Regions from separate parts of the Robertmurraya mangrovi genome, predicted to be linked through region 3. Evidence: a T-box and tRNA genes for the amino acid it is inferred to sense, from the RefSeq annotation. Region 3 holds a T-box; the other regions hold tRNA genes.
What was found. The T-box of region 3 lies ahead of ileS (isoleucine--tRNA ligase). A T-box ahead of a tRNA ligase gene usually reads a tRNA of that ligase, here a tRNA-Ile.
Positions count from the first base shown of each region.

Region 1: it has a tRNA-Ile gene. The T-box ahead of ileS (isoleucine--tRNA ligase) is inferred to sense a tRNA for this amino acid. The anticodon was not compared.
Region 2: it has a tRNA-Ile gene. The T-box ahead of ileS (isoleucine--tRNA ligase) is inferred to sense a tRNA for this amino acid. The anticodon was not compared.
Region 4: it has a tRNA-Ile gene. The T-box ahead of ileS (isoleucine--tRNA ligase) is inferred to sense a tRNA for this amino acid. The anticodon was not compared.

Region 1 is NZ_JAXOFX010000020.1:28-7,719, reverse strand. Features, by position in the region: gene SM124_RS20525 (ABC transporter permease) at 1-188, opposite strand, end outside; gene SM124_RS20520 (ABC transporter ATP-binding protein) at 163-933, opposite strand; gene SM124_RS20515 (sensor histidine kinase) at 1,073-2,068, opposite strand; gene SM124_RS20510 (response regulator transcription factor) at 2,049-2,762, opposite strand; gene SM124_RS20505 (MerR family transcriptional regulator) at 2,767-3,153, opposite strand; gene SM124_RS20500 (medium chain dehydrogenase/reductase family protein) at 3,173-4,183, opposite strand; gene SM124_RS20495 (MazG nucleotide pyrophosphohydrolase domain-containing protein) at 4,365-4,742, opposite strand; tRNA gene SM124_RS20490 (tRNA-Ile) at 4,857-4,930, opposite strand; tRNA gene SM124_RS20485 (tRNA-Gly) at 4,936-5,009, opposite strand; tRNA gene SM124_RS20480 (tRNA-Gln) at 5,036-5,110, opposite strand; tRNA gene SM124_RS20475 (tRNA-His) at 5,126-5,201, opposite strand; tRNA gene SM124_RS20470 (tRNA-Tyr) at 5,252-5,335, opposite strand; tRNA gene SM124_RS20465 (tRNA-Phe) at 5,352-5,424, opposite strand; tRNA gene SM124_RS20460 (tRNA-Asp) at 5,473-5,548, opposite strand; tRNA gene SM124_RS20455 (tRNA-Met) at 5,559-5,632, opposite strand; tRNA gene SM124_RS20450 (tRNA-Ser) at 5,807-5,899, opposite strand; tRNA gene SM124_RS20445 (tRNA-Met) at 5,918-5,991, opposite strand; tRNA gene SM124_RS20440 (tRNA-Ala) at 6,133-6,205, opposite strand; tRNA gene SM124_RS20435 (tRNA-Pro) at 6,217-6,293, opposite strand; tRNA gene SM124_RS20430 (tRNA-Arg) at 6,322-6,398, opposite strand; tRNA gene SM124_RS20425 (tRNA-Leu) at 6,423-6,511, opposite strand; tRNA gene SM124_RS20420 (tRNA-Leu) at 6,528-6,612, opposite strand; tRNA gene SM124_RS20415 (tRNA-Lys) at 6,720-6,795, opposite strand; tRNA gene SM124_RS20410 (tRNA-Thr) at 6,969-7,044, opposite strand; tRNA gene SM124_RS20405 (tRNA-Val) at 7,094-7,169, opposite strand; tRNA gene SM124_RS20400 (tRNA-Glu) at 7,243-7,317, opposite strand; rRNA gene rrf (5S ribosomal RNA) at 7,356-7,472, opposite strand; partial or broken rRNA gene SM124_RS20390 (23S ribosomal RNA) at 7,592-7,692, opposite strand, start outside.
Region 2 is NZ_JAXOFX010000002.1:388,819-396,510, reverse strand. Features, by position in the region: gene SM124_RS05095 (hydroxymethylglutaryl-CoA lyase) at 1-517, shown strand, start outside; gene SM124_RS05090 (hypothetical protein) at 608-739, shown strand; gene SM124_RS05085 (undecaprenyl-diphosphatase) at 797-1,396, opposite strand; tRNA gene SM124_RS05080 (tRNA-Ser) at 1,569-1,659, opposite strand; tRNA gene SM124_RS05075 (tRNA-Asn) at 1,670-1,744, opposite strand; tRNA gene SM124_RS05070 (tRNA-Ile) at 1,781-1,857, opposite strand; tRNA gene SM124_RS05065 (tRNA-Gly) at 1,862-1,935, opposite strand; tRNA gene SM124_RS05060 (tRNA-Ser) at 1,940-2,032, opposite strand; tRNA gene SM124_RS05055 (tRNA-Ala) at 2,096-2,168, opposite strand; tRNA gene SM124_RS05050 (tRNA-Arg) at 2,188-2,264, opposite strand; tRNA gene SM124_RS05045 (tRNA-Lys) at 2,300-2,375, opposite strand; tRNA gene SM124_RS05040 (tRNA-Thr) at 2,395-2,470, opposite strand; tRNA gene SM124_RS05035 (tRNA-Val) at 2,529-2,604, opposite strand; tRNA gene SM124_RS05030 (tRNA-Glu) at 2,693-2,767, opposite strand; gene SM124_RS05025 (alpha/beta hydrolase) at 3,131-4,054, shown strand; gene SM124_RS05020 (hypothetical protein) at 4,090-4,626, opposite strand; gene SM124_RS05015 (iron-sulfur cluster biosynthesis family protein) at 4,761-5,090, opposite strand; gene SM124_RS05010 (CDGSH iron-sulfur domain-containing protein) at 5,251-5,469, shown strand; gene SM124_RS05005 (YolD-like family protein) at 5,500-5,835, opposite strand; gene SM124_RS05000 (Y-family DNA polymerase) at 5,859-7,118, opposite strand; gene SM124_RS04995 (YqzH family protein) at 7,324-7,518, shown strand; gene SM124_RS04990 (SDR family NAD(P)-dependent oxidoreductase) at 7,563-7,692, opposite strand, start outside.
Region 3 is NZ_JAXOFX010000001.1:597,965-605,656, forward strand. Features, by position in the region: gene SM124_RS03010 (YggS family pyridoxal phosphate-dependent enzyme) at 1-370, shown strand, start outside; gene SM124_RS03015 (cell division protein SepF) at 392-859, shown strand; gene SM124_RS03020 (YggT family protein) at 866-1,129, shown strand; gene SM124_RS03025 (YlmH family RNA-binding protein) at 1,279-2,052, shown strand; gene SM124_RS03030 (DivIVA domain-containing protein) at 2,357-2,881, shown strand; T-box leader at 2,928-3,156, shown strand; gene ileS (isoleucine--tRNA ligase) at 3,261-6,032, shown strand; gene SM124_RS03040 (hypothetical protein) at 6,215-6,496, shown strand; gene lspA (signal peptidase II) at 6,587-7,078, shown strand; gene SM124_RS03050 (RluA family pseudouridine synthase) at 7,053-7,692, shown strand, end outside.
Region 4 is NZ_JAXOFX010000007.1:191,769-199,460, reverse strand. Features, by position in the region: partial or broken rRNA gene SM124_RS12910 (23S ribosomal RNA) at 1-153, shown strand, start outside; rRNA gene rrf (5S ribosomal RNA) at 260-376, shown strand; tRNA gene SM124_RS12900 (tRNA-Val) at 387-462, shown strand; tRNA gene SM124_RS12895 (tRNA-Thr) at 527-602, shown strand; tRNA gene SM124_RS12890 (tRNA-Lys) at 775-847, shown strand; tRNA gene SM124_RS12885 (tRNA-Leu) at 893-977, shown strand; tRNA gene SM124_RS12880 (tRNA-Gly) at 1,020-1,094, shown strand; tRNA gene SM124_RS12875 (tRNA-Leu) at 1,101-1,186, shown strand; tRNA gene SM124_RS12870 (tRNA-Arg) at 1,248-1,324, shown strand; tRNA gene SM124_RS12865 (tRNA-Pro) at 1,333-1,406, shown strand; tRNA gene SM124_RS12860 (tRNA-Ala) at 1,425-1,497, shown strand; tRNA gene SM124_RS12855 (tRNA-Met) at 1,607-1,683, shown strand; tRNA gene SM124_RS12850 (tRNA-Ile) at 1,688-1,764, shown strand; tRNA gene SM124_RS12845 (tRNA-Ser) at 1,777-1,869, shown strand; tRNA gene SM124_RS12840 (tRNA-Met) at 2,059-2,132, shown strand; tRNA gene SM124_RS12835 (tRNA-Asp) at 2,148-2,223, shown strand; tRNA gene SM124_RS12830 (tRNA-Phe) at 2,229-2,304, shown strand; tRNA gene SM124_RS12825 (tRNA-His) at 2,333-2,408, shown strand; tRNA gene SM124_RS12820 (tRNA-Gly) at 2,420-2,493, shown strand; tRNA gene SM124_RS12815 (tRNA-Ile) at 2,497-2,573, shown strand; tRNA gene SM124_RS12810 (tRNA-Asn) at 2,590-2,664, shown strand; tRNA gene SM124_RS12805 (tRNA-Ser) at 2,668-2,758, shown strand; tRNA gene SM124_RS12800 (tRNA-Glu) at 2,766-2,837, shown strand; gene glgB (1,4-alpha-glucan branching protein GlgB) at 3,617-5,560, shown strand; gene SM124_RS12790 (glucose-1-phosphate adenylyltransferase) at 5,502-6,647, shown strand; gene SM124_RS12785 (GlgC family sugar phosphate nucleotidyltransferase) at 6,707-7,692, shown strand, end outside.

The DNA of each region.
Region 1 (7,692 bases), on a different contig from region 3:
ATTGATTCGGCAAAATGCAATCCGATTGCCACCTGTGAACCAATGCTCTCATTTGTTAGATTTGGATGAAAGGCAAAAATCGCGTATACAAAGAACACCATTACCGAAAAGGCACTACTTAGAAAATAGCCGGCGTAAATACGTTTATTTCGAATAACGTTATTAAACGCGAATTGTCGAAAGGTCATGTGCGTTCCCTCCCAACAACGAAAGTACGTCGATAATCTTTTGGAAAAACACTTGGCGACTTTCTCCACGATGAATTTCATTATATAGTTGGCCATCTTTTATAAAAATAACACGGTTACAAAAGCTCGCAGCCACCGCATCATGGGTTACCAACATTAGAGTAGTTCCGTCTTTTTGATTGATGGTGCTTAACGTTTCCATTACATCCTTTGCTGATTTTGAATCAAGGTTTCCTGTTGGTTCATCGGCTAACAGTAGCTTAGGAGAATGGATAATCGCTCGTGCAATGGCCGCTCTTTGTGCTTGCCCACCTGAAATTTCGTAAGTACGTTTTTTTAGAATATGGTCAATTCCCAGCTTTTTAGCTACAATGGCTAGCTTCTCATCCATTACCTTCACACTTTCTCCATCGAGAGTTAAAGGTAAGACTATATTTTCTTCCACGGTTAAAGTTTGAAGAAGATTGAAATCCTGAAACACAAATCCAAGCTCTCTCCTCCGAAACCTGGCTAAGTCATTTATTTTTAATGAATGAGGATCCTTCCCGCCTATTAAAATGTTTCCTGTTGTAGGTGTATCTATAGTTGATACAAGGTTTAGAAGAGTGGTCTTTCCACTACCTGAAGGGCCCATTACTCCAACAAACTCTCCTTGTCTAATAGTAAGATTAATATCTGTAAGGGCACGGTAAGCAACTTTCCCCTCATATACTTTGCATAAATTCTGTACTTCCATCATGTTCATGATTCAGTACTCCTTTCACTGACTTCTTCATTTCTAGGTTAAGTGTACCGAATTTAACGGTGGCTTCCTATCGACTTTTCTTTCATTTCCCTTACACTTTTGTAAGATTTCGCAAAAGAAAAAAAGATGACCGAGATAGTCAGTCATCTTCGAGTATATAAGATTGAAAAGCAATTCGAACCGTTGTTCCTTGTCCAACCTCTGATTGTACCTCAATTTTATGGCCTAAATGTTTACATGCTTCCGAAGTTAAATAAAGCCCCATTCCTGTGGACTCCCCAAAGTTTCTTCCATTCTCTCCTGTGTAAAAAGGCTGGAAAACTCGATTAATATCTGAGGATGGTATCCCCACACCGTAATCCTTTACTTCAAGGATCATTTCTTGTTCTTCTAGTTTAGCTAGAATCGTAATCGTATGATGCAGGTTGGCTGTATATTTGACTGCATTTGTAATTAATTGATTTAAAATGAATGCTAACCATTTGGCGTCTGATTCTACTATGATATGTTCAGAGATTTCAACAGTTGGAAAGACTTTGTTTCTAATAAAAAGACGCTTATTTTCTTGGAGAACTCTCTCGATGATTTTACGAAGATGGACACTCTCTACTGCAAAATCCTGTTCAAAGGCATCTAATCTAGCAGCATATAGTGCCATCTCAATCCCCTTACCCATACGGTCCGCTTCTTCTTTAATACTGCGAAACCGGGGGTCATCCTCTTCTTGTGTGATTAAGTCAATAACAGACAAAGGTGTTTTCATTTGATGGACCCATAAGTTCATAAAAGCTATATGTTGGTCACGCTTCTTTTCACCTAACTTCATTTGCTGCTGATACAGACGATATTGATGCTTTAAAAGATCGTTTAATTGTTCAGCTAGAAGAGCATTTCCGTTTTTGTTTATGGATTCATCCAGTGTCTCCATAGGGTTCGATAATCGATTGTAAAAAGACCGTAAACGGATATAGCGATAGAGTAAATAACCAGTTAGTATGCTCATACCAAGGAAAATGGAATAAAAAGCTGTTGGAAGATTTCGATACCCATCCAACCAATAGATCAGTAGTACTAAAAACAGTTGGATAATATGGATAATGACTAATGGCAAGTGGTCACGAATGAATAGTTTCATATTTGCTATTTTCCCACACCAGTTTATATCCTGCTCCGCGGATCGTCTCTATGCCGTCATTTATCCCGATTTCCTGTAGCTTTTTCCGCACCCGAGTCATATTCACATTTAATGTATTCTCATCTACAAAAGACTGATCGTCCCACAATTTTTCTAGGAGTAATTCTCTGCTTACTACTTTAGGATAGCGCTTCATTAAAACTTCTAGTATAGTTGCTTCTTTTTTTGTTAGTAGTGTCGTTTTGCTTCCCTTTGTTAACTCTAACCTTTCAGGGTACAAGATCAGGTCGTGATGACTAATTACTCGTTCCTCTAATTTAGGGGCATATTCCCCGAAAGCCCTTCGAAGCTGACTTTTTATTTTTGCAATAACGATTTCATGATGGAATGGTTTTGTTATGTAGTCGTCCGCACCATATTCTAATGCCATTACTTGATCCATTTCACCTGAGCGAGCGGAAATAAAAATGATGGGACAAGTTGAGGCCGCACGAATCTGTCTACACCAATAAAACCCGTCAAACTTCGGTAGATTCACATCTAACAAAACTAAATTAGGCTGGTAAGCTTGGAAGATATCGAATACTCGATCAAAATCAGTTACAGCTATAACCTCATAGCCGTATTTTTGAATATACAATTTCAGTAACTCCGCTAGCTTTGTATCGTCCTCTACAATCATGATTTTGTTCATATCTTTACCTCTTGTTATGTAACATACTTGAGTAAAAAGCTTTTTTATCTTCAGCTACTTTTTTTACGGCAAGAATATCTGATAGTTGCTGCTCAAGACTTTCTAAGTGTTCTGTTAAAATATCAATTCGCTTCGATAGTGTATCACTAATGATGGTCTCCTCCGTTTGTGACTTTAGGCAACCATCTTCTGAAAACTTTGCAATATCTTCAAGCTTCATTCCCGTTTTCTTCAAGCCGTTGATAAATAGAATAAATTCAAGGTCTTGTTCACTATATTCACGAATTCCATTTTTTCGATTGGGATTTGGAAGAACTCCTATCTTCTCATAGTATCGTAGAGTAAAAGCTGAAATCCCTGTAAGATTGGAGATTTCACTAATTGAGTACATACAGATTAATCTCCTTTTCTCAGAAAATAAGAATGATTTTACCAACAGACTTTTGAATCATTTCATGAGAAAGCCTGACATCCTTAAAAGGAATTTCATGTGCTATATGAGGCTTGATTTTTCCTTTTTCTAATAAACTCATGAGTAATTGACAGTCTTCCTTATACCATATTGGCTTTTCTTTTTTGAGATTTGTAACGCTATAAAAATAGATAGGATTACCTTTGTCTTTTTGAACTCGTTCTTGGAAAACTTTCCATTCTTTTAGCCAGTTATCAAAAGGTCCTTCTTTTATCGCCGAAGTAAAGCCATAGCCTATAAAACGGCCAGTTTGGCTTAACGTTTCAATGGAGCGTGACCAGTTCTCTTCTCCAATTGGATCAAATACTACATCTATACCATTCGGTGCACAGTGTCTTAAAACCTCCACGAAATCTTCACTTTTATAGTCAATTGGATAGGCGCCATACTTGGAAACGATGGAATGATTGGCTTTTGAGGCGGTTCCAAACATATTTAAGTTAAATAACTTTCCGAGCTCTAAAAGTGCCGTTCCCACCCCACCACTTGCGCCATGAATCAGGATCGTTTCTCCCTCCGTTACTTTAGCAATGCGCCTTAGCATTTGATAGGCTGTAACATAATTTAAGAGGACAGCATTAGCATGGCTGGACTTGATAGAGTCTGGAATCTTAATTAGTTGAATTGGATTTGCATATACGTATTCCGCATAACCTCCAACCCCTTCTTGAAAAAAGACACCCACCCTTTCACCCAAATTAAAACCTGTCACATCTTCACCAATCATATCTATCATTCCAACAACATCGTATCCAGGTGTAAATGGAGGTTGTGGTGACATGGGATATACTCCTTCCCTCCTCATAATGTCGGCAAGGGCAACACCTGCACTCTGAACTTTGAGTAGTATCTCTCCTGTTGATGGCGGTCGCAGTGATCCCTCTACCATTTCCAATACTTCTGGCCCTCCGTATTTCGTGACTATTACTTTTGAATACAACACATGCATTTCTCCTTTTTTGGTTAGTTGCATGAATTGTAAGGGTTAGAGTGAACTCTAAGTCAAGTGGGAGGGGTAAATAAAATGTAATATCTGAATATATACGTTTAATATCTTACTTAATATACTCTAGGTACAAAGGTAAAAGCACAGCTGCTCGATAGTAACTGTGCTCTAATATCCATTAAACCTATTTCAATCTTATATCTTTATTTTTTCTATTTTTAACTTCTTCCATTTTCTCATAAAAGCTTTCTTCTAGATCAATTTCAAAGTAGTTAGCAATCTTAATTATGTATGCAAGGCAATCAGCAAATTCTTTACCCAAATCCTCTCTAACAGTCTCTTTGGCTTGGCTAAATGATTCTTCTGCATCAATGCCTTGTTTTATATTGTTATTTGTTAAATTGAAGAGCTTTCTAAGTTCTTCTGCAACTTCGGAAACTTCTGTTGTCAACAACATGTAGTTATTTAAAAGAGAAGCACGCGCACTCTCATAACCATCTCTATCTATTTCCCAATTCATTTCTTTGTGATAACTCTTTAAGAACTCTTGCATTTCTTTCATTGTACACCTCTGGAAATTATTTTTTACTTATATAAACTAGATTACTCCAAAAGCCTATTAATTGCATAAAAAAAACTAACCCAAAAGGATTAGTTCTAAATTTATGTATTATGATGGGCCTAAATGGACTCGAACCATCGACCTCACGCTTATCAGGCGTGCGCTCTAACCAGCTGAGCTATAGGCCCCAATTTGGAGCGGGTGATGAGAATCGAACTCACGACATCAGCTTGGAAGGCTGAGGTTTTACCATTAAACTACACCCGCAATGGATTTATAAAAGTAAAATAAAATGGCTGGGCTAGCTGGATTCGAACCAACGCATGTCGCAGTCAAAGTGCGATGCCTTACCGCTTGGCTATAGCCCAATAAAAAAAGAAATATGGGGCGACTGATGGGAATCGAACCCACGAATGTCGGAACCACAATCCGATGCGTTAACCACTTCGCCACAACCGCCATAAAAACTTATTAAGCTATTTTACTACACTTTGTTTCGTAAAAAGCTTTGGTGGAGGGGGACGGATTCGAACCGCCGAACCCTAAGGAGCGGATTTACAGTCCGCCGCGTTTAGCCACTTCGCTACCCCTCCGTATAAAAATAAAAGGTGGCTCAGGACGGAATCGAACCGCCGACACAAGGATTTTCAGTCCTTTGCTCTACCAACTGAGCTACTGAGCCACAAAAATAATCTATATTAACAGCAGTATATTACTAGCTGTATAAAGATGGCGGTCCCGACGGGAATCGAACCCGCGATCTCCTGCGTGACAGGCAGGCATGTTAACCGCTACACCACGGGACCAGATGGATTATTGCGGGGACAGGATTTGAACCTGCGACCTTCGGGTTATGAGCCCGACGAGCTACCAGACTGCTCTACCCCGCGATAATAGTATATATAAAAATTTATCTATGCTCATTTATATGAGCATATCTATTTTGAAAACCGCCCTGATTTCAGAAAGCAAATTCAAGAGGTGGCTCAATCAGTGCGCTGTAGAGTAATCGAAGAAGCATATTCGGTCGTGCTCCACCCCGCGATAATAATATTTAAAATAAATGGAGGAGGTAGAGGGATTCGAACCCCCGCGCGGTTTGACCCGCCTGTCGGTTTTCAAGACCGATCCCTTCAGCCGGACTTGGGTATACCTCCAAATGTGTATTAATATAGTAGCGGCGGAGGGAGTCGAACCCACGACCTCACGGGTATGAACCGTACGCTCTAGCCAGCTGAGCTACACCGCCAAAATAGTATATAAGTAGTATTTTTTCAATACACTTGATACCGTGAGTAACTTAATGATGATTCTTTTTCACTCCACTACGTTACGGAAAAAATAAAAGGAAAATTCTTTCCACTACACTTCGTTTCGTGAAAAATTCAAGTGGAGCCTAGCGGGATCGAACCGCTGACCTCCTGCGTGCAAGGCAGGCGCTCTCCCAGCTGAGCTAAGGCCCCATAAAAAATAATGGTCGGGAAGACAGGATTCGAACCTGCGACCCCTTGGTCCCAAACCAAGTGCTCTACCAAGCTGAGCTACTCCCCGATATCTAGTTGTAACTGCTTGATAATAATGGCGCGCCCGAAAGGAGTCGAACCCATAACCTTCTGATCCGTAGTCAGACGCTCTATCCAATTGAGCTACGGGCGCATATGAAACATGTAATTAAAAACTTGGTGCCGAGGACCGGAATCGAACCGGTACGGTAGTCACCTACCGCAGGATTTTAAGTCCTGTGCGTCTGCCAGTTCCGCCACCCCGGCATTAATTGAATAAGCATGGTGCGGGTGAAGGGAGTCGAACCCCCACGCCTTGCGGCGCTAGATCCTAAGTCTAGTGCGTCTGCCAATTCCGCCACACCCGCAATGTAATTAAATTAAATCTCTTTTGCTATCGCAAATTTAAAGGAAACTTCTTTTTGCTAGCGCGAAAACATAATAAGGAAATCTCTTTTGCTTACGCAAAAAGATTTGGTGAGCCATGGAGGACTCGAACCTCCGACCCTCTGATTAAAAGTCAGATGCTCTACCAACTGAGCTAATGGCTCTCAATATAATTTAGCCTATATTTTCTAATCCTTCTCTGAAGTTAAGCATCTACGATGTCCCCATCTCAGGAGGATTAAGCAAGAAGCAGCTCGATGGGTACAACTCGAAGCAATTCAAGTAGCTTTGCTCGTTGCTCTACCGACTGAGCTAATGGCTCGAAATAATAAAAAAATGGTGCCGGCGATAGGAGTCGAACCCACGACCTACTGATTACAAGTCAGTTGCTCTACCAACTGAGCTACACCGGCAACATTAAGGAAGAATCTTTTTACTCCACTACGTTCCGTAAAAAATTCTTGGTGGAGGATGACGGGATCGAACCGCCGACCCCCTGCTTGTAAGGCAGGTGCTCTCCCAGCTGAGCTAATCCTCCATATATAAATGTTTCTATTTTTCTACGTTTTAAGGAAGATTCTTTTTTCTCCACTACGTTACGAAAAAAATCTTGGTGACCCATACGGGATTCGAACCCGTGTTACCGCCGTGAAAGGGCGGTGTCTTAACCGCTTGACCAATGGGCCATTTAAAAATGACATAATAAAAACCCCAAATGGGGTATGCCTGGCGACGTCCTACTCTCACAAGGGGACAGCCCCTAACTACCATCGGCGCTGAGAAGCTTAACTTCCGTGTTCGGTATGGGAACGGGTGTGACCTTCTCGCCATCGCCACCAGACTAATATTAAGGAAAATTTTTATCACTCTCGTGAAAAAACATAAAGGAAAGTTCTTTTCACTACCGTGAAAAAACATTATTCCTTCAAAACTAGATAACTGACAATCATCATTAAAGTTATGGTTAAGTCCTCGATCGATTAGTATCAGTCAGCTCCACATGTCACCATGCTTCCACCTCTGACCTATCTACCTGATCATCTTTCAGGGATCTTACTAGC
Region 2 (7,692 bases), on a different contig from region 3:
CGAACTAAAGGAAAAGGGCTACTTTGTACGTGCATGTATCTCTACGTCTTTTTATTGTCCTTATGAAGGTAAAATAGCTGAAGAAGACACGCTTAGCTTATGTAGAGAATTTGTAGAAGCTGGTGTAGATGAATTAAGTGTTGCTGACACCATTGGGATGGCAGCTCCGCATGAATCTTTTTCCTTATTCAGTAAGTTAAAAGAAGCATTCCCTAATACTTTATTAACTGCTCATTTCCATGACACTCGAAATATGGCGCTTACGAATATCTATGCCGCACTTCAAGCTGGAGTTGACCGCTTTGATACTTCTGCCGGTGGTCTTGGAGGATGCCCGTTTGCCCCAGGAGCTTCTGGCAATGCGTCTACTGAAGACGTGATTTTTATGCTTCATCGAATGGGAATTGAAACAGGTGTTGACTTGGATAAGCTATTGGAAGCTATTGAAGTTGTTAAACCATACCTAACTCGCACGATTGATAGTTCCTATTATCGCCTTCATGCAGAAAAGGTTTAAAAAGTGAATATCCTTCTTCTTCGAAATCCATCTTATAAATAGACTTTTTTGTTAAGTGAAAGTCTATCTTAAGGTGAGGAGGATTAAATCATGAGCCAAAAACGTGACAAAGGCTATTCTCAAAAGGGTAAGCCAAATGCCGATAATGTAAAACAAACCATTGCAGCGGAAGATTTAGAAAAAGCCATTCACCCAACAAAAAGACAAAACTCTCCGCAATAATTACTAATAAAAAAATCAACGCTTTTATTCGTTGCGTTGATTTTTTTATTTATGTCATTAGAGATCCTTTGATTTTTCTTTTACAGGAAGTAGATTTTTTTCAACTTTTTCATATATCTCAAGAAGCTTATTAAATAGTTTTACTCTCTGTATTAGAATATAACTTAGTACTGCTGAGATACTGCCTACTAAAGCTCCCACCAGAACATCAAAAGGATAATGAACTCCCACCCAAATTCGAGAAAGTCCAACTAGCATGGCTAACAAAATCCACAAGAAGCTTGCTTTCTTCTTAAAAAGCATGAAAGAAACGCAAAACGAAAAGAAAAGGATTGTATGATCACTTGGAAAAGAATTATTGATTGCTTTATCTATTAATTGATTTACACTCGATAATTCTGCAAATGGTTGAAGATTAGAATGAAACTTACCTGCTGTCTTACCTATTATTTCAGCAAGAATAAAAGCAAAAGAAGCAGATATAATCATCATTCTATTATTTTCGGTTCTCGTAAACCAAAAGTAAACCACACTCAGGGCTAAAAAAATCACCATATATTCAGTAATAATGACAAATGACGGATTCAAATATGTGTATTCTTTTCCTAAATCATTTATTTTTCTAAAGAGATGAATATTCAATTCTGAAACTCCCACAATGTACCTCCTGAATTAAGTCGTATAGGACTATCTTACCTCGAGAGTTTTAATTCCTTCTTAACGAAATCTTATTTATTTCTTAATAAGAAAAGATTCTTAACAAGAAAAGCCTTTATAGTACAAAAAACACTAACCATCTTTTGATTAGTGTTGAATTACAATTTATGTATGGCGGAGAAGGAGGGATTTGAACCCTCGCGCCGGTTACCCGACCTACACCCTTAGCAGGGGCGCCTCTTCAGCCTCTTGAGTACTTCCCCATATAAAAAATGGCTCCGCAGGTAGGACTCGAACCTACGACCGTTCGGTTAACAGCCGAATGCTCTACCACTGAGCTACTGCGGAATAGTTAGTATTGATTCTTCTTTATTTAGGATTATCTGGTGGGCCTAAATGGACTCGAACCATCGACCTCACGCTTATCAGGCGTGCGCTCTAACCAGCTGAGCTATAGGCCCCAATTGGAGCGGGTGATGGGAATCGAACCCACGACATCAGCTTGGAAGGCTGAGGTTTTACCATTAAACTACACCCGCAAAATGGAGGAGGTAGAGGGATTCGAACCCCCGCGCGGTTTGACCCGCCTGTCGGTTTTCAAGACCGATCCCTTCAGCCGGACTTGGGTATACCTCCGTAATTATGGAAACGTTAAGGAAGATTCTTTTCACTACACTACGTTTCGTGAAAAAATCTAGATGGAGCCTAGCGGGATCGAACCGCTGACCTCCTGCGTGCAAGGCAGGCGCTCTCCCAGCTGAGCTAAGGCCCCATAGTCGTATAAGTGATAATGGCGCGCCCGAAAGGAGTCGAACCCATAACCTTCTGATCCGTAGTCAGACGCTCTATCCAATTGAGCTACGGGCGCGTATGGAAAAATTCTTTTGCTATCGCAAAAAGCTTTGGTGAGCCATGGAGGACTCGAACCTCCGACCCTCTGATTAAAAGTCAGATGCTCTACCGACTGAGCTAATGGCTCTCAATATTTTCTGAATAAATGGTGCCGGCGATAGGAGTCGAACCCACGACCTACTGATTACAAGTCAGTTGCTCTACCAACTGAGCTACACCGGCATGAATGTTTTGAAAAAGGAAGTTTCTTTTTACTTCACTACGTTTCGTAAAAAAGTTTTGGTGGAGGATGACGGGATCGAACCGCCGACCCCCTGCTTGTAAGGCAGGTGCTCTCCCAGCTGAGCTAATCCTCCTTGAAGGAAGTTTCTTTTTATCCCACTACGTTTCGTAAAGGATTAAGGAAGTTTTCTTTTTACTCCACTACGTTCCGTAAAAAAAACTTGGTGACCCATACGGGATTCGAACCCGTGTTACCGCCGTGAAAGGGCGGTGTCTTAACCGCTTGACCAATGGGCCATTATTTAAAACTATTTTAGAATAGTTATTAATGAATCTGCGACAGTTATAAATTATATATAACAACTACTTTGTTGTCAACGTTTTTTTGTATGAATCTCTTTTGAAATATTTTATTATCCTGTCGAGATTTCTTATATTACTATCAATTATAATGTTATGTCAATAATATTTTCAATAAACATTGGGCTGATTTTTTTCTAGTCTCCTACTCATTTTTTAGGAACTATTTTAATTTATTATTATTTTATAGAGGTGCTTTCCTCATTAAATTTTCGAATCTCCTACTTTAAGTTGATTTTTTGTCTAAATTTCCCTCTAAGTGGTAAAATAATTTAAACAGGTTCAAAGGGGTGATGTCTTCTGAGAAGAACTATTCGTTTCCTTTTTTCATTTATCTTTTTCGTAGCAACATTTGGCTTGTACTTTACGAACCGCCTTATGTTTTTGAAGAGGAAAGATGATTTATTTATTTTAAATCGTGAAAAAGAAGCTGGAAGACTTAATCCATTACACTACGATGAACTACCAAAAAGAGAAGTTTTAATTTCTTCTCCTTTCGGTTATTCATTAAAAGCTATTGTTGTAGAACCGTATCGAGCTGATCGATATGTAATTATTTGTCACGGTGTAACAGAAAACAAATTAAATTCAGTGAAGTACATGAATCTCTTTTTAGAGCGAGGGTTTAATTGCGTGATATACGATCATCGTAGGCACGGTGAATCAGGAGGAAAAACTACGAGTTATGGTTACTACGAAAAATATGATTTAAAAGCAGTAGTTGATTGGTTAAAAGCAGAAAAAGGATCAAGTATACAATTAGGTATACACGGAGAATCCATGGGAGCAGCAACAATGATTTTATATGCAGGGTTATTAGAGGATGGGGCTGATTTCTATATTGCCGATTGTCCTTTCTCTGACTTTAAGGAACAGCTGGCTCACAGAATTAAAGTGGAGCTTAAAATCCCTTCTCAGCTCGTCATTCCTATTGCAAATATTTTTCTTCGAATGAGAGATCGATATTCTTTACGTGATGTTTCTCCAATTTCCGTTATAGAGAATATAAAAAAGCCTATTTTGTTTATTCATAGTAAAAAAGATGACTTCATTTTACCTTCCATGACTGAAGCGTTGTTTGAGAGGAAAAAAGGTCCAAAAAAATTATTTATGGCAATGAACGGCGTTCACGCCCAATCACTCAATGAAAATAAAGCTGATTATGAAAAGATGCTTGATGAATTTTTGCGCGATCACATTCTCCCATTAAATGTTCCTATGTAGAGGCTACCCTTGTAGTCTCTTTCTTCTTTTTTTAGTTAATTAGGAAGCTTTGTCCTATACACTACTTTACCGTTTTTGCTTAACCCTCTTACCTTTGAATACTCTCCAAACTGATAATAGTACCTTACACCATCTACTTCAATCACTTTAGCCTCTTCATATTCTTTCCCGGCAACTTCTATGCTCCTAATCTTTTTATTTTCAATTTTCCCTAATAAGAGACTGATTTTATTTTCTAGCTTACCTTTTGTGTCGTAATCATAAAAAGCTTTTTTATAAGTGGTAAACTGTTTGTGTTCATAATAATCCCAATGGTTATTCCCCGCATTACTCCAGCCATTTTGGTCGTCTCCTTTTAAAAAGGCAGCTGTTATGGTCTCAAATTCTCCTAATTTACTTTCTTGCTTTGTTGTATATAAAATGACTACACCATGGGGTACTTCTTCTTTGTGTAAGACCCTTGCAACATTAAAAGGAATCTCTTTTTGAATAGCCTCCTCCAAACCGAGAGGCATACAAGCGGTTAGTAACCATACACTCACCACAACAACCATTACTTTCTTTACTTTCATCTTGTCCCTCCTGCCCATTGATGGTAAAACGCATTAATACCATTTAATGTAAAGGACAAGAGAAACATTCACTTTTTTGCGTTTTTAGCCCCTTTGTCAGGGGTATAATAGGGAATAAAATGAGATTTTCCTATTTAAAGATTTGTTTTTATTAAAAAGCTCATCCTTGGATTTAAATACTGATTAGGACTTTTTAATTGATAGCAATTTGCACTAGAGGAATAATCAATAGTCATTATATCGTCAAGAAAGACTTCTTTTGATTTTTCTACGTAGATGGAACGACCATTCGTTTGTACTTCCCGATCCCCCTCGTCTACTTCTTTAACAAACCATAAAGCTGTTACTCCACTGACTACGCAACCACAGCCTTCTGTGTCATATTTCAGTTTTAAATAGCCTGTTCCTCCATCTAACTTTTCTTCTATTTTCTTTTTTGCTTGCTCTGTAAGTGTAATTTTCATGCGTAGAACTCCTTCCGATGTCATATGAATATTCTAGTGGAACCTATATAAACAATCAAAGTTCTTGCTTTGCCCATTTTATTTATTTTTATTTGCTTTTTTCACGTATCTTCTTTACCATTAAAGGTAAAATGTTACAACTTTGTGAAAGGGTGATCTTATGTCTAAGGTTCAGATTAAAGTAATGGATAATGGTCCATTTCGAGTTACTGGAGAAGTAGAGTTAATAGATGTGGATGGCAATAAGTTTGAAACGAAACAAGCTTTTTCCCTTTGCCGCTGTGGTAAATCATCGAAACTACCTTTCTGTGATGGAACGCATAAAGGCAACTTTGAATCTTGTGTTCGTGCAGAAAAAGTATTAGATGAGAAGGAATAATTTAAAGTCCGCTAGTAATTTGGCGGACTTTTATTCTTCTGAAAGTCTTACATCGGCTATGGATGAAATTGAAATACGGTGCACCTCTTCGAAACGATCAACCACATGTATTTTATGATTGATCTCATCCCAATAATGAATATGACCAATGACTAATTCATAATTCTGTTTCCGGTAATGTGTGATTGTTACCGTCTTTCTAAACTCCATTGCCTCAAAAATAGCTTCATTCATTGATTCTAGATGCTGTTCATCCACTTCTTTTTTCACTTCATAAGCATCTTCTTTTGCCCAATCACGTAATACCCTCACATGTTCTGGTAGCATCATAGATGTCCATTTAATCCTACCTCGATCGCGAATCATATCTCCACCCCCTTCTTGTTGCTCTACATTTTATGTCCGCCCACTAGTTTGGCACGATGTTTTGCTGTCCCAGCATTTGTATAAGATACAGCCCTTAGCAGTGCCCCTGATCCAAAACGGTTTCTAATTTGATCAACAACATAGCCTAGCTCTCTTTTCTTCCATCCATTTAAATCAAAAATATTTAATTGATATTCTCGGTCGTCCACGATATTACTGAGGGCCATAGAAATTTTCCGAACGGTTTTTCCTTCGTAATTTTCTTGAAAAAGCTCTAGACAGATACGATAGATATCCATTGTAATATTCGTTGGCTGTTCAACCGTTCTTGACCGATAAAAACCACCGCCAAATTCCTCTTGGCTATAGCTAACACCAAAACTAATCGTTCGCCCTGCCTTTTGATTACTCCTGGCCCTTCTTGCGACCTCCTCACACATTTCCAAAATAACATTTTTAATTTCATGTTCTTCTTTATAATCCCTGAGTAATACTTGGCTTTTACCAAAACTAATTTGCCCTTCCATAATGGGAGCACCAATCTCTGAAAGGTCAATTCCCCACGCATGATAATAAAGCTGATTTCCCATGACCCCAAATTTCTTTTCAAGTTTTTTTAAATCGTAGCGCGCAAGCTGGCCAACTGTAAAAATACCCATGCCGTTCAATGTTTTTTCTACTTTTCGGCCAATTCCCCACATATCCCTTAACGGAGACACCTTCCAAAGTTTTTCTTTTACATCCTCATAAGTCCATTCTGCAATCCCTTTTTTCTTTGCTTCTAGATCGAGGCAAAGCTTTGATAGAAGCATATTAGGACCGATTCCAATAGCACAAGGAAGCTGAAATTCCCGTTCAATATCGTCCCTTATTTTTTTGGCGATTGTCATGGCATCTCCCCAAAGGTTTAACGCCCCATCAACTTGAATAAAACTCTCGTCAACACTGTACGTATGAATGGCCTCTTTTGGAACATAACGATGAAAGACACGAGTAATTTCAGTAGAAATTCTAATATATGTAGCCATTTTCGGCTCTACTATTTGTATTCGTGGATCTTGAGGAATTTCGAACATACGAGAACCCGTTTTAATCCCAAATTCCTTTTTCATTTTCGGAGATGCTGCTAGTACGATACTCCCTTGGCGCTCTTTATCACCGACAACAGCTAAATAACATTCAAGTGGATCAAGGCCTAGCATGACCGCTGAACAGCTTGCATAAAAGCTCTTCATGTCAATGCATAAAATTGTCTGCTGTGGCATCTCGCTGTAATCGACCATGATCCTACCCTCCTTCAAAGTAATTTAAAGAACATCCGTTCTGTTTATAGTATATTACTTATATTAAGGGAATATACGTTCGGTTTCAATGGAAATATTTTTACATTTAACGACAGCTCCTTTCTGATGTTCAGGGCCATGTCTGTTATATTTCAGATGCCACTAAAGGGATAATAGAGTTATAATCTCTTTTGAGGTGTCATTTATGGACAAAAAATTCATTTATAAAATGGTTCAAAATTGCTTTAAACAATATCGACATGAATTTGATGAGATTCCGTTAACGGAAGAGGATTTTGAGGAGCTTTATTGCAAAATTGTAGAAGCAAGAAAAAATGATCCTGACCATTCACTACATGATATTATCAACGATCTTGTATATGAATTTTATACAGGCTAAGAAGAAGAAAAAAATCACCTCAAGGAACGAGGTGATTTTTTTAACTATTTTTGATTAAAAGCCCGCTTTCCAATTCGCTCAAATACCCTTGGAAATAAAGCGTAAAATACGCTGCCAAGATTCATCCAGCTAGGCAGATTAATCTCTCTTGTACGAGTAAGCATCGCATCTACC
Region 3 (7,692 bases):
AAGCCTTGCAAAAGAAATTGACAAGCGTGCTAGTCATAAAATAAATTGTTTTGTTCAGGTAAATGTTTCTGGTGAAGAATCTAAGCAAGGATTAGAACCGGATGCTCTTATCCCATTCATACATGACTTAATGGACTTATCAAACATTCATGTGGTTGGTTTAATGACCATGGCACCTTACACTTCTGATGAAACAGTACTTAGAAAATGTTTTAGAACATTAAAAGAACTACAAGTGCAAGTCCAACAATTACAATTAACTTATGCTCCATGTAAAGAACTGTCCATGGGAATGTCCAATGACTTTTCAATTGCAATTGAAGAAGGAGCAACGATGATACGGATTGGAACAGCCTTAGTCGGAGAATGAAAATAGGAGGTGTAAAAAATAATGAGCTTAAAATCAAAATTAAAAACATTTTTTTTCCTAGATGAAGAATATGACTATAATGAAGAGGAAATGCACACAGAGACGCAGCAACAGCCTGTTAAACAAACAGGGAAGCAAACACAATACCAGCAACCTGTTCAACAAAAACAAAACGTTGTTAGCCTTCAAAGTGTTCAAAAGTCTTCAAATTCTAAAGTAGTATTAATTGAACCAAGAGTCTATGCAGAAGCTCAGGACATTGCTGATCAATTAAAAAATCGAAGAGCCGTTGTAGTTAATCTCCAAAGAATTGAAAGAGAGTCTGCTAAAAGAATTATTGACTTTCTAAGTGGGACTGTCTATGCAATCGGTGGAGATATTCAAAAGGTTGGTACTGATATTTTTCTTTGCACCCCAGAAAATGTAGAGGTTTCTGGCAGTATTTCTCAAATGTTACAAGAGACAGAAATAGATAATTCGAGGTGGTAGATACTAATGACATTCATCTTTGGTGTTTTAACAACGCTAATTTCTTATTACTCGTGGGCTTTAATTATTTACATTTTACTATCTTGGTTTCCTAATGCTCGTGAAAGCGGAATTGGTCAATTTTTAGCGCGCATTTGCGAACCGTATTTAGAGCCATTTAGAAAAATTATTCCCCCGCTGGGTATGATTGATATTTCACCTATTGTTGCAATCTTAGTTCTACGTTTTGCAACAAATGGTTTGCAGCAGTTATATATTTGGATGCTTTAATCTTATGGCTGTTTTCTTATATTTTGTTGATGTTAGTACAATCATTCATTTATCCTTATTTCATTCCATAATAATAGGATAATACACGTATTAGCATAGAAACAATTTATGTGAAAGCAGCTTTTTGCTTATAATTGAAGGTGGTACATATGAATATATACCAACATTTTCGTAAAGAAGAAAGAGAATTTATTGATCAAGTTCTTGATTGGAAAGATCATGTTGAGAATACTTATGCTCCAAAACTGACGGATTTTCTTGATCCAAGGGAGCAACAAATAGTAAAAATGATTGTTGGAAAACAATCTGATGTAAGATGTGATTTTTTTGGTGGATATGATGGATCAGAACGTAGACGAGCGCTTTTTTATCCAGATTATTATGAAGTAAAACAAGAGGATTTTCAGGTACAATTATTCGAAGTAGAATATGCAAAAAAGTTTCTTACAATAGCACATAAACAAGTGCTAGGTAGTTTAATGTCTTTAGGATTAAAACGTGGAAAATACGGAGATATTTTAATCAAAGATGAACGGGTACAGTTTTTTACTGTTAAGGAAATAAAGGACTACGTTGGCCTTAATCTAAATTCTATAGGTAGGGCAACCATTTCAGTTAAGGAACTACCTTTAGAGAACTCCATTCAAACGGATGAAACTTGGGAAGAAGCTTCAACAACAGCTTCATCACTACGATTAGATACTTTACTATCCGCTGTATTTAATATCTCGAGACAAAAGTCACAGCTCTTTATTCAACAAGGCCATGTAAAAGTAAACTGGACAACCGTTGAAAATACAGCGTTTGAATGTGGGGAAGCAGACGTCCTCTCCCTAAGAGGACACGGCCGTGCAAAAATTAGTTCAATCGAGGGAAAGACAAAAAAAGACAAGTGGCGTATCGTTTATGGTAGACATAAATAAATATCTATCTGTTATAAGAATTTTGAAAAAAATAAAAAACTTGCAGGAAAATAGATATAACTGTCGAATAATAACACTAAGTACATATTGAAGGAAAATCTTTGTCCAAATGGCTTTGTTATAGAATCTAGTTGATTGCAGCGGAAGACACTCGACTCCTACGGGAGAACGGGTCATGGGAGACCCCACAGGCGCTATGCGCCGAGGAGGCTCCCAGACTCGCCCGCGGAAAGCGAGTGTCTGGAGCGGAAATCAACGACATAATAGAGCTTAAATAAATCACAACAATGATGGAGGTGGCCACATGCCATTAACACCGTTAGACATACATAACAAGGAATTTAACAAAGGATTTCGTGGTTATGACGAAGACGAAGTAAACGAATTTTTAGACCAAGTCATCAAAGATTATGAGTTAATCATCCGTGAAAAAAAAGAACTAGAAGAAAAACTTAATAACCTTAACGATCGCCTAGGTCATTTTACCAATATAGAAGAGACACTAAACAAATCGATTATTGTTGCACAAGAAGCAGCAGAAGAAGTTAGACGTAATGCACAAAAAGAAGCAAAACTAATTATTAAAGAGGCAGAAAAGAACGCCGATCGTATTGTAAACGAATCTTTATCAAAAGCGAGAAAAATCGCTTTAGAAATTGAAGATTTGAAAAAACAATCAAAAGTGTTTAGAACTCGATTTAAAATGCTAATCGAGGCCCAGCTAGACATGTTGAACAATGACGATTGGGATCATCTATTACAATATGAGTTAGACGCAACTGAAATAAAATCAGCTACTAATCGTGAAGAAGAAGATACATTAGCTTGACGAAAGTCGGTCTAATCGCATATAATTTCATAACAAAAGTTAATCATTTATTACGATGATAGGGACAGTACAATTTTATTAGCTTTTTTTAGCGAGTCGGGAACGGTGGGAGCCTGATGAAAGCCAAAATTGGAAGATCACCCTTGAGTACCAAGTTGAACGTCTTTTTTGACTACTAAACGTTGGCGTGTTATTCACGTTACGAATACTTGAGCGGATAGATTTTTCTGTCTACAAGGGTGGTACCGCGGGAATATAACCTTCTCGTCCCTTTTTTAGGGATGAGGAGGTTTTTTGTGTTTTCAGACTATTAAATGATTAATCTGAGAAGAATGAGTGGAGTGAAAAGATATTTCATTCAGTGGGAGGAAGTTGGAAAATGGATTACAAAGATACCTTATTAATGCCTCAAACAGAATTCCCTATGCGTGGGAATTTACCAAAAAGAGAACCTGAAATTCAAGAAAAATGGGTAGAACTTGATATTTACTCTAAAGTTCAGGAAAGAACGAAAGACCGTCCTATGTTTGTCCTTCATGATGGACCTCCATATGCAAATGGAGACATCCATATCGGGCATGCCTTAAATAAAATTTTAAAGGATTTTATCGTACGTTATAAATCAATGAGCGGGTTTAATGCTCCTTACGTTCCTGGTTGGGATACGCACGGTCTACCTATTGAGCAGGCTCTTACAAACAAAGGGGTTAAGCGTAAAGAATTAACGGTGGCTGAATTCCGTAAGCTTTGTGGAGAGTATGCTTATGATCAAATCGATAACCAACGTGAACAATTCAAACGTCTTGGGGTTAGAGGAGACTGGGAAAATCCTTATATCACTCTAACACCTGAATATGAAGCTCAACAAATTAAAGTGTTTGGTGAGATGGCTAAGAAAGGCTATATCTACAAAGGACTAAAGCCTGTTTATTGGTCTCCATCAAGTGAATCTGCACTAGCAGAAGCAGAAATTGAATATAAGGATAAACGTTCACCATCTATCTATGTTGGATTCCAAGTGAAAGATGGAAAAGGTGTATTAGATACAGATACGCAAATCGTTATCTGGACAACAACTCCTTGGACTATTCCTGCTAACCTTGGAATCAGTGTACACGCTGACTTAAATTACGTGGTTGTTGAAGTGGAAGGTCAAAAATATTTAGTAGCACAAGACCTATTAGAAACAGTGACGAAAGAGATTGGTTGGGAATCACCTCAAGTTGTAAAAACAGTTAAAGGTCAGGAGTTAGAATATATTGTAGCTAGTCATCCTTTATATGACCGTGATTCTCTTGTTATGTGTGGAGAGCATGTTACTACAGAAGCGGGTACTGGCTGTGTTCATACAGCACCAGGACACGGGGAAGACGACTTCTATGTAGGTCAAAAATACGGATTAGACGTACTAAATCCAGTGGATGATAAAGGTGTTATGACTCATGAGGCGGTAGGCTTTGAAGGTTTATTCTATGATGAGGCTAATAAGCCAATTACAGAGAAGCTTCAAGAAGCAGGGAAGTTATTAAAGCTAACTTTCATCACTCACTCTTATCCACATGATTGGAGAACGAAGAAACCTGTTATTTTCCGTGCAACTGCTCAATGGTTTGCTTCCATCAAGGATTTCCGCGAGGACCTATTAGAAGCAGTTAAAGAAACTAAATGGGTACCAGCATGGGGAGAAACTCGTCTATTTAATATGGTTCGTGACCGTGGAGATTGGTGTATTTCTCGTCAACGTGTTTGGGGTGTTCCAATCCCTGTATTCTATGCTGAAAATGGGGAGCCTATCATCACGGATGAGACTATTGACCACGTTTCTACATTATTCCGTCAACATGGTTCAAATATTTGGTTTGAGCGTGAAGCGAAAGATTTATTACCTGAAGGATTTACTCATGAGGGAAGTCCAAATGGTACGTTTACAAAAGAAACAGACATTATGGATGTTTGGTTTGATTCTGGATCTTCACATCAATCTGTACTAGAAGAGAGAGATGACTTACAACGTCCTGCTGATTTATATTTAGAAGGTTCTGACCAGTACAGAGGTTGGTTCAACTCATCATTATCTACAAGTGTAGCTGTTACTGGAAAAGCTCCTTACAAAGGTGTTCTAAGCCATGGTTTCGTATTAGATGGTGAAGGAAGAAAAATGAGTAAATCGATTGGAAATGTAGTTGTACCTGCTAAAGTAATGAATCAGCTTGGTGGAGATATTTTACGTTTATGGGTTGCTTCTGTTGATTATCAATCAGATGTTCGTGTTTCTGATGCGATTTTAAAACAAGTTGCAGAAGTGTACCGTAAAATTCGTAACACATTCAGATTCCTATTAGGAAACCTATCTGATTTCGACCCTAAGACAGATGCAGTAGCATTAGAAAACTTAAGAGAAGTAGATCAGTTTATGTTAGTTAAACTTAATAAAGTGATTAAAACGGTACGTAATGCATATGAGAATTACGATTTTGCTGCCATTTATCACGCAATCAATAACTTCTGTACACTAGACTTAAGCTCATTCTATTTAGACTTTGCAAAAGATGTATTATACATTGAAGCAAAAGCAAACTTTGAGCGACGTGCCATTCAAACGGTCCTTCATGAAAGTTTAATGGCTTTAACGAAACTAGTTTCACCGATCCTTGCACATACAGCTGATGAAGTATGGGCTTATATTCCTTCTGTTCAAGAAGAAAGTGTCCAACTTACTGATTTACCTGAATATAAAGAGATTCCAAATGCGAAAGAATTAGAAGATAAATGGACTTCTTTCATGAAGCTTCGTGACGATGTATTAAAAGCTTTAGAGGAAGCACGTAATGCAAAGGTAATTGGTAAGTCATTAACAGCAAAAGTCACTTTATATGTTAATGAAAATACAAGAAACTTATTAGATTCGATTTCTGAAAACTTACAACAATTATTTATCGTTTCAGGCTTTGAAGTTGCTGGTTTCTACGACCAAGCACCAGCTGAAGCAGTTAAGCTTGAAAATGCTGCTATTGTGGTTTCAAAGGCTGAGGGTGAAACTTGTGAACGCTGCTGGACAGTAACGCCAGAGGTTGGCCAAGTTGAAGAGCATCCAACACTTTGCCCACGTTGTGCAGAGGTTGTAAAAGAAAATTATAATCATTTAGTATAAATGCTTAGGGATAGTTCTTCTTTAGCTTTTTAAAGAGGGACTGTCCCTTTTTCTTCCTCCTCCGTTAATTGTTGTTTTGTTTGTAAATTGTTTTACCGTGTCAATCGATTACTAGCGGAAATACTAATTACACAAACAAGACAATTAGTCAAACAGCCAATAATTAGAATGGGGGTAACGGTATGGAAGCATTTGAAGAAAGGCTCTATTCAGAACTCCGTAAAACCCAAGAAGAATTATTAGAGAGACTTGAAAACGGTAATGGATCAAAAGTTAAGCAATGGATTAAAGAAGAGTTAGACGATATTAATTCGGCGATAGGCAAACTACAAAAAGGTGATTTCGGTAAATGTGAGATTTCAGGAGAACTCATTCCGCTGGATTTATTAAAACAAATACCAACTTTAAAAACATTGGAAGACTGTCAGGGTTTAGACCGATTTTATTGTAAGTCTATTTATTAGGCTGTTAAAATACACGAACAGTTACGTTTTATAGAAGATTATGCTAAAATGCAAAGGTAACAATTATAGAACGGTTTGGAGGTTGCCTTTGTGTTTTATTACATAATAATCGCACTATTTATTATTGCACTTGATCAGTGGACAAAGTGGCTAATCGTAAAAAAGATGGAATTGGGAGAAAGCATCCAAGTAATTGAAAATTTTTTATATATTACTTCCCATCGAAACCGAGGAGCAGCATGGGGGATTCTACAAGGACAAATGTGGTTCTTTTATGTAGTGACAATAGTCGTTATCATTGGAATTATCTATTACATGTATAAGGCAGCTAGAGGCAAATGGCTATTAGGTGTTTCACTAGGATTTATGCTTGGTGGTGCAATTGGTAATTTTATTGACCGTGTTTATTATAAAGAGGTTGTCGATTTTATTAATACCTATATTTTGGGGTATGACTTCCCTATCTTTAATATTGCGGATTCGGCTCTTGTAATTGGGGTTGGGATGTTGATGATTCAGATGTTCAAAGAAGAGAGAGAATTGAAGGAGAAAACAAATGGAGAAAATGGAACACATAGTTAATGAAGAACAAAAAGGTGATCGACTAGATAAAGTATTATCAACCATTAATGATGAATGGTCACGTACACAAGTACAACAATGGATTAAAGATGGAAATGTACTTGTAAACGGTAAAAATATAAAAACGAATTACAAATGTAGTTTGAATGATGAGATAGAAATTACTGTTCCAGAGCCGGAAGAATTAAATGTTGTTCCAGAGGAAATGAATCTAGATATTTATTTTGAAGACCAAGACGTCGTTGTTGTTAATAAACCACGAGGTATGGTTGTTCACCCAGCTCCGGGTCACATGACTGGGACTCTTGTTAACGGCTTGATGGCCCACTGTAAGGATCTTTCAGGGATTAACGGGGTATTGCGTCCGGGTATCGTTCACCGCATTGATAAGGACACTACTGGACTTCTAATGGTGGCTAAAAATGATATGGCCCATGAAAGTTTAGTTAATCAGTTAGTGGCTAAAACGGTCACAAGAAAATATAGAGCGATTGTTCATGGTGTTATTCCCCATGATCATGGTACCATTGATGCACCTATAGCACGTGATCCTAGGGACCGTCAAAGTATGACGGTTGTGGATAATGGAAAACATGCTGTTACTCACTTTCAAG
Region 4 (7,692 bases), on a different contig from region 3:
GAAAGCATCTAAGCATGAAGCCCCCCTCAAGATGAGATTTCCCATAGCGCAAGCTAGTAAGATCCCTGAAAGATGATCAGGTAGATAGGTCAGAGGTGGAAGCATGGTGACATGTGAAGCTGACTGATACTAATCGATCGAGGACTTAACCATTTTATTGGTGATTACTCGAATTCTCCTTCTTCAATCATTATCTAGTTTTGAGGGAATAAGAAATTTCCTCTTGAAATCAATTTGATTTTATGTATAATTATAATAGTCTGGTGGCGATGGCGAGAAGGTCACACCCGTTCCCATACCGAACACGGAAGTTAAGCTTCTCAGCGCCGATGGTAGTTAGGGGCTGTCCCCTTGTGAGAGTAGGACGTCGCCAGGCTTTTTTAAACGGAGGATTAGCTCAGCTGGGAGAGCACCTGCCTTACAAGCAGGGGGTCGGCGGTTCGATCCCGTCATCCTCCACCAAGAATTTTTTACGGAACTTAGTGGAGTAAAATCCTTAATTCTCTTTAACTTTTAATCTTAATATGCCGGTGTAGCTCAGTTGGTAGAGCAACTGACTTGTAATCAGTAGGTCGTGGGTTCGACTCCTATCGCCGGCACCATTATTATTTTTGTACGAGCCATTAGCTCAGCCGGTAGAGCAACGAGCAATACTACTTGAATTGCTTCGAGTTGTACCCATCGAGCCGCTTCTTGAGTAATCTTCCTGAGATGGGGACATCGTAGATGCCTGAATTCAGTGAAGAATGAAAGTATAAAGCCAAATATTATTGAGAGCCATTAGCTCAGTCGGTAGAGCATCTGACTTTTAATCAGAGGGTCGGAGGTTCGAGTCCTCCATGGCTCATCAAACTTTTTTTGCAATAGCAAAGGAAGTTTACTTAATTACATTGCGGGTGTGGCGGAATTGGCAGACGCACTAGACTTAGGATCTAGCGCCGCAAGGCGTGGGGGTTCGACTCCCTTCACCCGCACCATATTTGCTCTTCTAGTAAACAATTTACCAAAAATAATGTAACGCGGAAGTAGTTCAGTGGTAGAACACCACCTTGCCAAGGTGGGGGTCGCGGGTTCGAATCCCGTCTTCCGCTCCAAGAAATGCCGGGGTGGCGGAACTGGCAGACGCACAGGACTTAAAATCCTGCGGTAGGTGACTACCGTACCGGTTCGATTCCGGTCCTCGGCACTTAACTTTTTTGCAATAGCAAAAAAAAGTTGTTTTAAAGCGAAAGCTGAAGGTTTATTATGCGCCCGTAGCTCAATTGGATAGAGCGTCTGACTACGGATCAGAAGGTTATGGGTTCGACTCCTTTCGGGCGCGCCATTAGTTATCGGGGAGTAGCTCAGCTTGGTAGAGCACTTGGTTTGGGACCAAGGGGTCGCAGGTTCGAATCCTGTCTTCCCGATCATTAGTACTTTTATATGGGGCCTTAGCTCAGCTGGGAGAGCGCCTGCCTTGCACGCAGGAGGTCAGCGGTTCGATCCCGCTAGGCTCCACTTAGATTTTTTTTCGTAACGTAGTGGAGAAAAAAGAATCTACATTAATTCACTCACGAAACGGAGTGTAGTGAAAAGAATCTTCCTGAATTTTTTAATATTTCATTTTGGCGGTGTAGCTCAGCTGGCTAGAGCGTACGGTTCATACCCGTGAGGTCGTGGGTTCGACTCCCTCCGCCGCTACCAAAATGGACCTTTAGCTCAGCTGGTTAGAGCAGACGGCTCATAACCGTCCGGTCGTAGGTTCGAGTCCTACAAGGTCCACCATTAACATTTTACGGAGGTATACCCAAGTCCGGCTGAAGGGATCGGTCTTGAAAACCGACAGGCGGGTCAAACCGCGCGGGGGTTCGAATCCCTCTACCTCCTCCATTTATTTTACAAAAAAATAATGTTAATACTATTATCGCGGGGTGGAGCACGATCGAATATGCTTCTTCGATTACTCTACAGCGCACCGATTGAGCCACTTCTTGAGATTTTTTCTGAAATCGGGGCGGTTAATCGGAATAGTCTATGCTTAAACAAAGAGCATGTGCAATATGAAATTAATACTATTATCGCGGGGTGGAGCAGTCTGGTAGCTCGTCGGGCTCATAACCCGAAGGTCGCAGGTTCAAATCCTGTCCCCGCAATAATCCATCTTAAGTGGTCCCGTGGTGTAGCGGTTAACATGCCTGCCTGTCACGCAGGAGATCGCGGGTTCGATTCCCGTCGGGACCGCCATTTACGGCTCAGTAGCTCAGTTGGTAGAGCAAAGGACTGAAAATCCTTGTGTCGGCGGTTCGATTCCGTCCTGAGCCACCATTTGAATTTATCCTTATGTAAGACCATGGCGATTGTGGCGAAGTGGTTAACGCATCGGATTGTGGTTCCGACATTCGTGGGTTCGATTCCCATCAGTCGCCCCATTTATAGTAACGCGGGTGTAGTTTAATGGTAAAACCTCAGCCTTCCAAGCTGATGTCGTGGGTTCGATTCCCATCACCCGCTCCATTTGGGCCTATAGCTCAGCTGGTTAGAGCGCACGCCTGATAAGCGTGAGGTCGATGGTTCGAGTCCATTTAGGCCCACCAGTATAGATTATATTATTCCGCAGTAGCTCAGTGGTAGAGCATTCGGCTGTTAACCGAACGGTCGTAGGTTCGAGTCCTACCTGCGGAGCCATATGGGGAAGTACTCAAGAGGCTGAAGAGGCGCCCCTGCTAAGGGTGTAGGTCGGGTAACCGGCGCGAGGGTTCAAATCCCTCCTTCTCCGCCATATATTTGGCCCATTGGTCAAGCGGTTAAGACACCGCCCTTTCACGGCGGTAACACGGGTTCGAATCCCGTATGGGTCATTACAAAAAGAGTTGTTGCTTATGCAGCAACTCTTTTTGTTTATTTCGGAAAATATGACTTAGTATAAAGCACAGAGTTGTTTGGAAGGGAAGGCACTTGACTCCTGCGGGATGGAGAGGAAGGTCGAGACCCCACAGACGGCACGTCGAGGAGGCTTGACTTCCTCCCCGCGGAAAGCGAGTGACTGGACCGGAAATCAACGGACAACCTTACTAAACCCATCAAAGTATGAGAACTAACCTAATAAAACGGGGACTGTGCTCAAAAGTCATTTTTATAATGACTTTTTGAACAGCCCCTTTTTGCTTTTCCTGCAAAAAAATAGTATCCGATATAAGTCCTATCTATAGTCCGCATGTGACTAATAAGTCTGTATGCAGAAATCATACATAACTCCCAAAGCAACAAATTCCAACGAGTTAATCCTCCAATTAAACCTATTCACTCATACAAAAATACTATTATTGTCAAAATATTTTAACCATTCATAAATATCTTTTTTTATTAGTATTACAAAATTTCTTTCATAAATTCCGTTGTAAGTGACTAAAATTTATTATTCAATGAAAAATATTTTTTCTTTCAATTATCAAATTTGTAGAAGAAATTATAGGGGAATGCTGTCGAATGAACGAGAAGTTCAATATTTTCTCCCGACATATAGCAGATTGTTGTAGAAACTGTCTTAAAATTTAAAAAACTTTTACAAGGATATTAAAATACTTCCTAGAATAATACAGGAAAGTGAAAGAAATTAAAGAGTAGGGCGGGGAATAGAGTGTCAGTCGATTTATTGATTCCGACCAATTACCAAGTGCATCTGTTCCATGAGGGGAATTACTTCGAGAGTTATCGGTTGTTTGGAGCACATGTAATTCATACGAATAACAAATTATGCACCCGTTTTTGTGTATGGGCACCAAATGCCAAGAACGTTCAGTTATTGGGGGATTTTAATAGCTGGAACGGAACGGGATACAGTTTTGAAAAATTGAATAACGAAGGAATATGGATGCTCATTGTTGAGCAAGACCTTGAGGGTTCCTATTATAAGTATGAAATCACCACATCAAACGGTGAAAAGTTAATAAAGTCAGATCCATTTGCTTTTTATTCAGAGGTTCGTCCGAATACTGCATCCATTGTATATACACTAGATGGCTATCAGTGGAAGGATCAGCGATGGTTACAAATGAAGAATAGAAAGAAAGTGTACTCTAATGCAATGGTTATTTACGAGTTACATATTGGTTCGTGGAAGAAAAAAGAGGACGGAACGTTTCTGACGTATTGTGAGTTAGCGAATGATTTAATACCATATGTTCTTGATCATGGTTTTACACATATTGAGTTGTTACCTCTTGTTGAGCATCCGCTCGATATTTCTTGGGGTTATCAAGGGACTGGTTATTACTCGGTTACTAGTCGTTATGGGACTCCTCATGATCTCATGTACTTTATTGATCTCTGTCATCAAAATAATATTGGTGTCATTATGGACTGGGTTCCTGGACATTTTTGTAAGGATGAGCATGGACTCCACCGCTTTGATGGTACGTATTTATATGAATACGAAACCGTTATGGATAGAGAAAATTTTACTTGGGGAACAGCAAACTTTGATCTTGGAAAAACAGAAGTACAGAGTTATTTAATATCTAACGCTAGATTTTGGATGGAATACTATCATATCGATGGATTTCGTGTAGATGCTGTATCTAACATTATTTTTTGGCCGAACTCAGAAAACAAAGAGAATACATTTGGTACTGACTTTTTAAAGAAATTGAACAAAACGGTTTTTCATTATGATTCGAGTGTACTAATGATAGCCGAAGATTCTACAGATTGGCCACAGGTGACTGCCCCTATTCATTATGGAGGCTTAGGATTTAATTATAAATGGAATATGGGGTGGATGAACGACATTTTGGATTATATGGAGAGCCATCCTAATGAACGTTCAAAGCTTCACGAAAAAGTAACCTTTTCTCTCATGTATGCTTTCTCGGAGAATTTTGTCTTACCTTTTTCACATGATGAAGTTGTGCATGGAAAGAAATCACTTTTAAATAAAATGCCAGGAGACTATTGGGAAAAATTTGCTCAACTAAGGCTATTACTAGGATTTATGATGGCCCACCCTGGAAAAAAACTGTTGTTTATGGGCTTTGAGTTCGGACAGTTTTCTGAATGGAAGGATAAAGAACAATTAGATTGGAATCTATTAGATTTTGAGATGCATAGGAAGACAAATGATTATGTGAAAGAGTTAATGAAAATTTACAAGCGTTCAAAACCTTTGTTTGAGCTAGATCACCTTTCTGAAGGGTTTGAATGGATTGATGTTCATAACTATAATCAGTCTATTTTCTCCTTTATTCGAAAGGGAAATTTAGAGGATGACTTCTTAGTTATTGTATGTAATTTTAAAAATCACACATATGAAGACTACATAGTGGGTGTTCCAAAAGCAGGGTCATATAGAGAAGTTTTTAACAGCAATGAGATCCAGTTTGGTGGAACTGGAGTAGTTAATAAAAAGGTCATACTCGCAGAAGATAAAGTGTTTCATGGAAAGCCATTTTCAATCAAGATGACAATCCCACCATTTGGGATTTCTATATTACGACCAGTAAAGCATCGGAAGGAGAGGAAGGGTAATGGTAAAGAAGAAGTGCGTAGCAATGTTATTAGCAGGAGGAAAGGGAAGCAGGCTTAGCTCTTTAACTAAAAGTTTAGCAAAACCAGCCGTACCATTTGGAGGAAAGTATAGAATTATAGATTTTACTTTAAGTAATTGTACGAATTCTGGTATTGATACAGTGGGTGTGTTAACGCAATATCAGCCTCTAGTTTTGAATTCATATATCGGTATAGGTAGTGCTTGGGATCTCGATCGCAAAAACGGAGGGGTTACAGTCCTTCCTCCTTATAGTGAATCTTCCGAGGTTAAATGGTATACAGGAACAGCTAGTGCCATTTATCAAAATATGAATTATTTAAAACAGTACGATCCAGAGTATGTGCTCATTTTATCTGGTGATCACATTTATAAAATGGATTATGAACTTATGCTTGAGTATCATATTGAAAAAGGATCAGATGTTACGATTTCGGTTATTGAGGTTCCATGGGAAGAAACTAGTCGCTTTGGGATTATGAATACTAACCAAGATATGAGAATAACCGAGTTTGATGAAAAGCCACAATTTGCCAAAAATAATTTAGCTTCGATGGGTATATATATTTTTAACTGGTCTATTTTAAAGGACTATTTGGAAATGGATGATCGTAATCCTGAATCTAGCCATGACTTTGGTAAAGATGTGATTCCTCTATTATTAGATGAGAAAAAGAAACTATTTGCTTATCCATTCAGTGGATATTGGAAAGACGTGGGGACAGTTAAGAGTCTGTGGGAAGCCAATATGGATCTCCTAGATGAAAACTGTGAACTAAATTTATTTGATTATAATTGGAGAATTTACTCAGTTAACCCTAATCATCCGCCTCAGTATATTTCTCCTGAAGCAGAAGTGACTGAATCCCTCATTAACGAAGGGTGTACAGTTGAAGGTGACGTAGAGAAATCCGTTTTATTTCAAGGGGTAAAAGTTGAAAGTGGTTCAATGGTTCGAGAATCTGTTATTATGCCAGATGCTATTGTAGGGAGAAACTGCTTTATCGAAAAAGCGATTGTACCTTCAAATATGAAAGTACCAGATGGAACAGTGATTAGGGCTTCGACAGAGATAGATGAGATAGTCCTAGTTACAGAAGAGATGTTGAAAGAAATTTATTCTTAATAATAAGCTTAGTACATGTTGATTTTGGGAAATAAGAGATAAAACTTGGGGTGATCTAGTTGAGTAATAAATTACTGGGAGTTATTGATGCTACAACTTATCATGAAGATTTAGAGGAACTGATTCTTCATCGTTCACTTGCTGCGGTACCGTTCGGTGGAAGATATCGTTTAATCGATTTTATATTATCTAATATGGTGAATTCAGGTATTAAAAGTGTTGCTATTTTTCCAAAGTTTCAATACCGTTCACTAATGGATCATTTAGGGTCAGGAAAAAACTGGGATTTAAATAGAAAAAGAGATGGCCTTTTCTTTTTTCCTTCACCGATTATAGATGGTTCAAGTAAGGGAATTGGTTCTTTTAATCATTTTGCCGCTAATATAGATTTTTTCCATAGAAGTACACAAGAGTACGCTTTAATTTCAAATTGTTTTACTGTGTTCAATATGAATTTTAAACCAGTGCTCAAATGGCATGTGAACAGTGGCTGTGATATTACTGAGATTAGAAATAATAGTAAGTCACTCCAAATGTATTTGGTGAAAACTTCTTTGCTAATGGACTTAATCGAAAACCGAGATATGACTGGTTATACATGTATGCGAGATGTTGTAACAGATATCAATCATGCTTATAAACTATGTCACTATGAATATAGTGGGTATGCGAAGCAAATTGATTCCATTCAAGCTTATTACGAAACAAGTATGAATCTCCTTAAACCTGATGTATGGAAACAACTGTTTTTAAAGGATCAGCCTATTTACACGAAAGTAAAAGATGAACCACCCACACGGTATTTAAAGGGTGCTTTTGTACGAAATTCAATGATTGCAAATGGATGTCTCATTGAAGGTAATGTGGAAAATAGCCTGATTTCGAGAGCAGTTAAGATTGGTAAAGGGTCTACTGTGAAAAATTGTATTATTATGCAGAAGAGTCAAATTGGTGAAAATTGTGTGTTAGAATCGGTGATTTTAGACAAGGATGTAAAGATAGAGCCTGGTACTATTATGATTGGTTCTGTTGAGTCACCTTATGT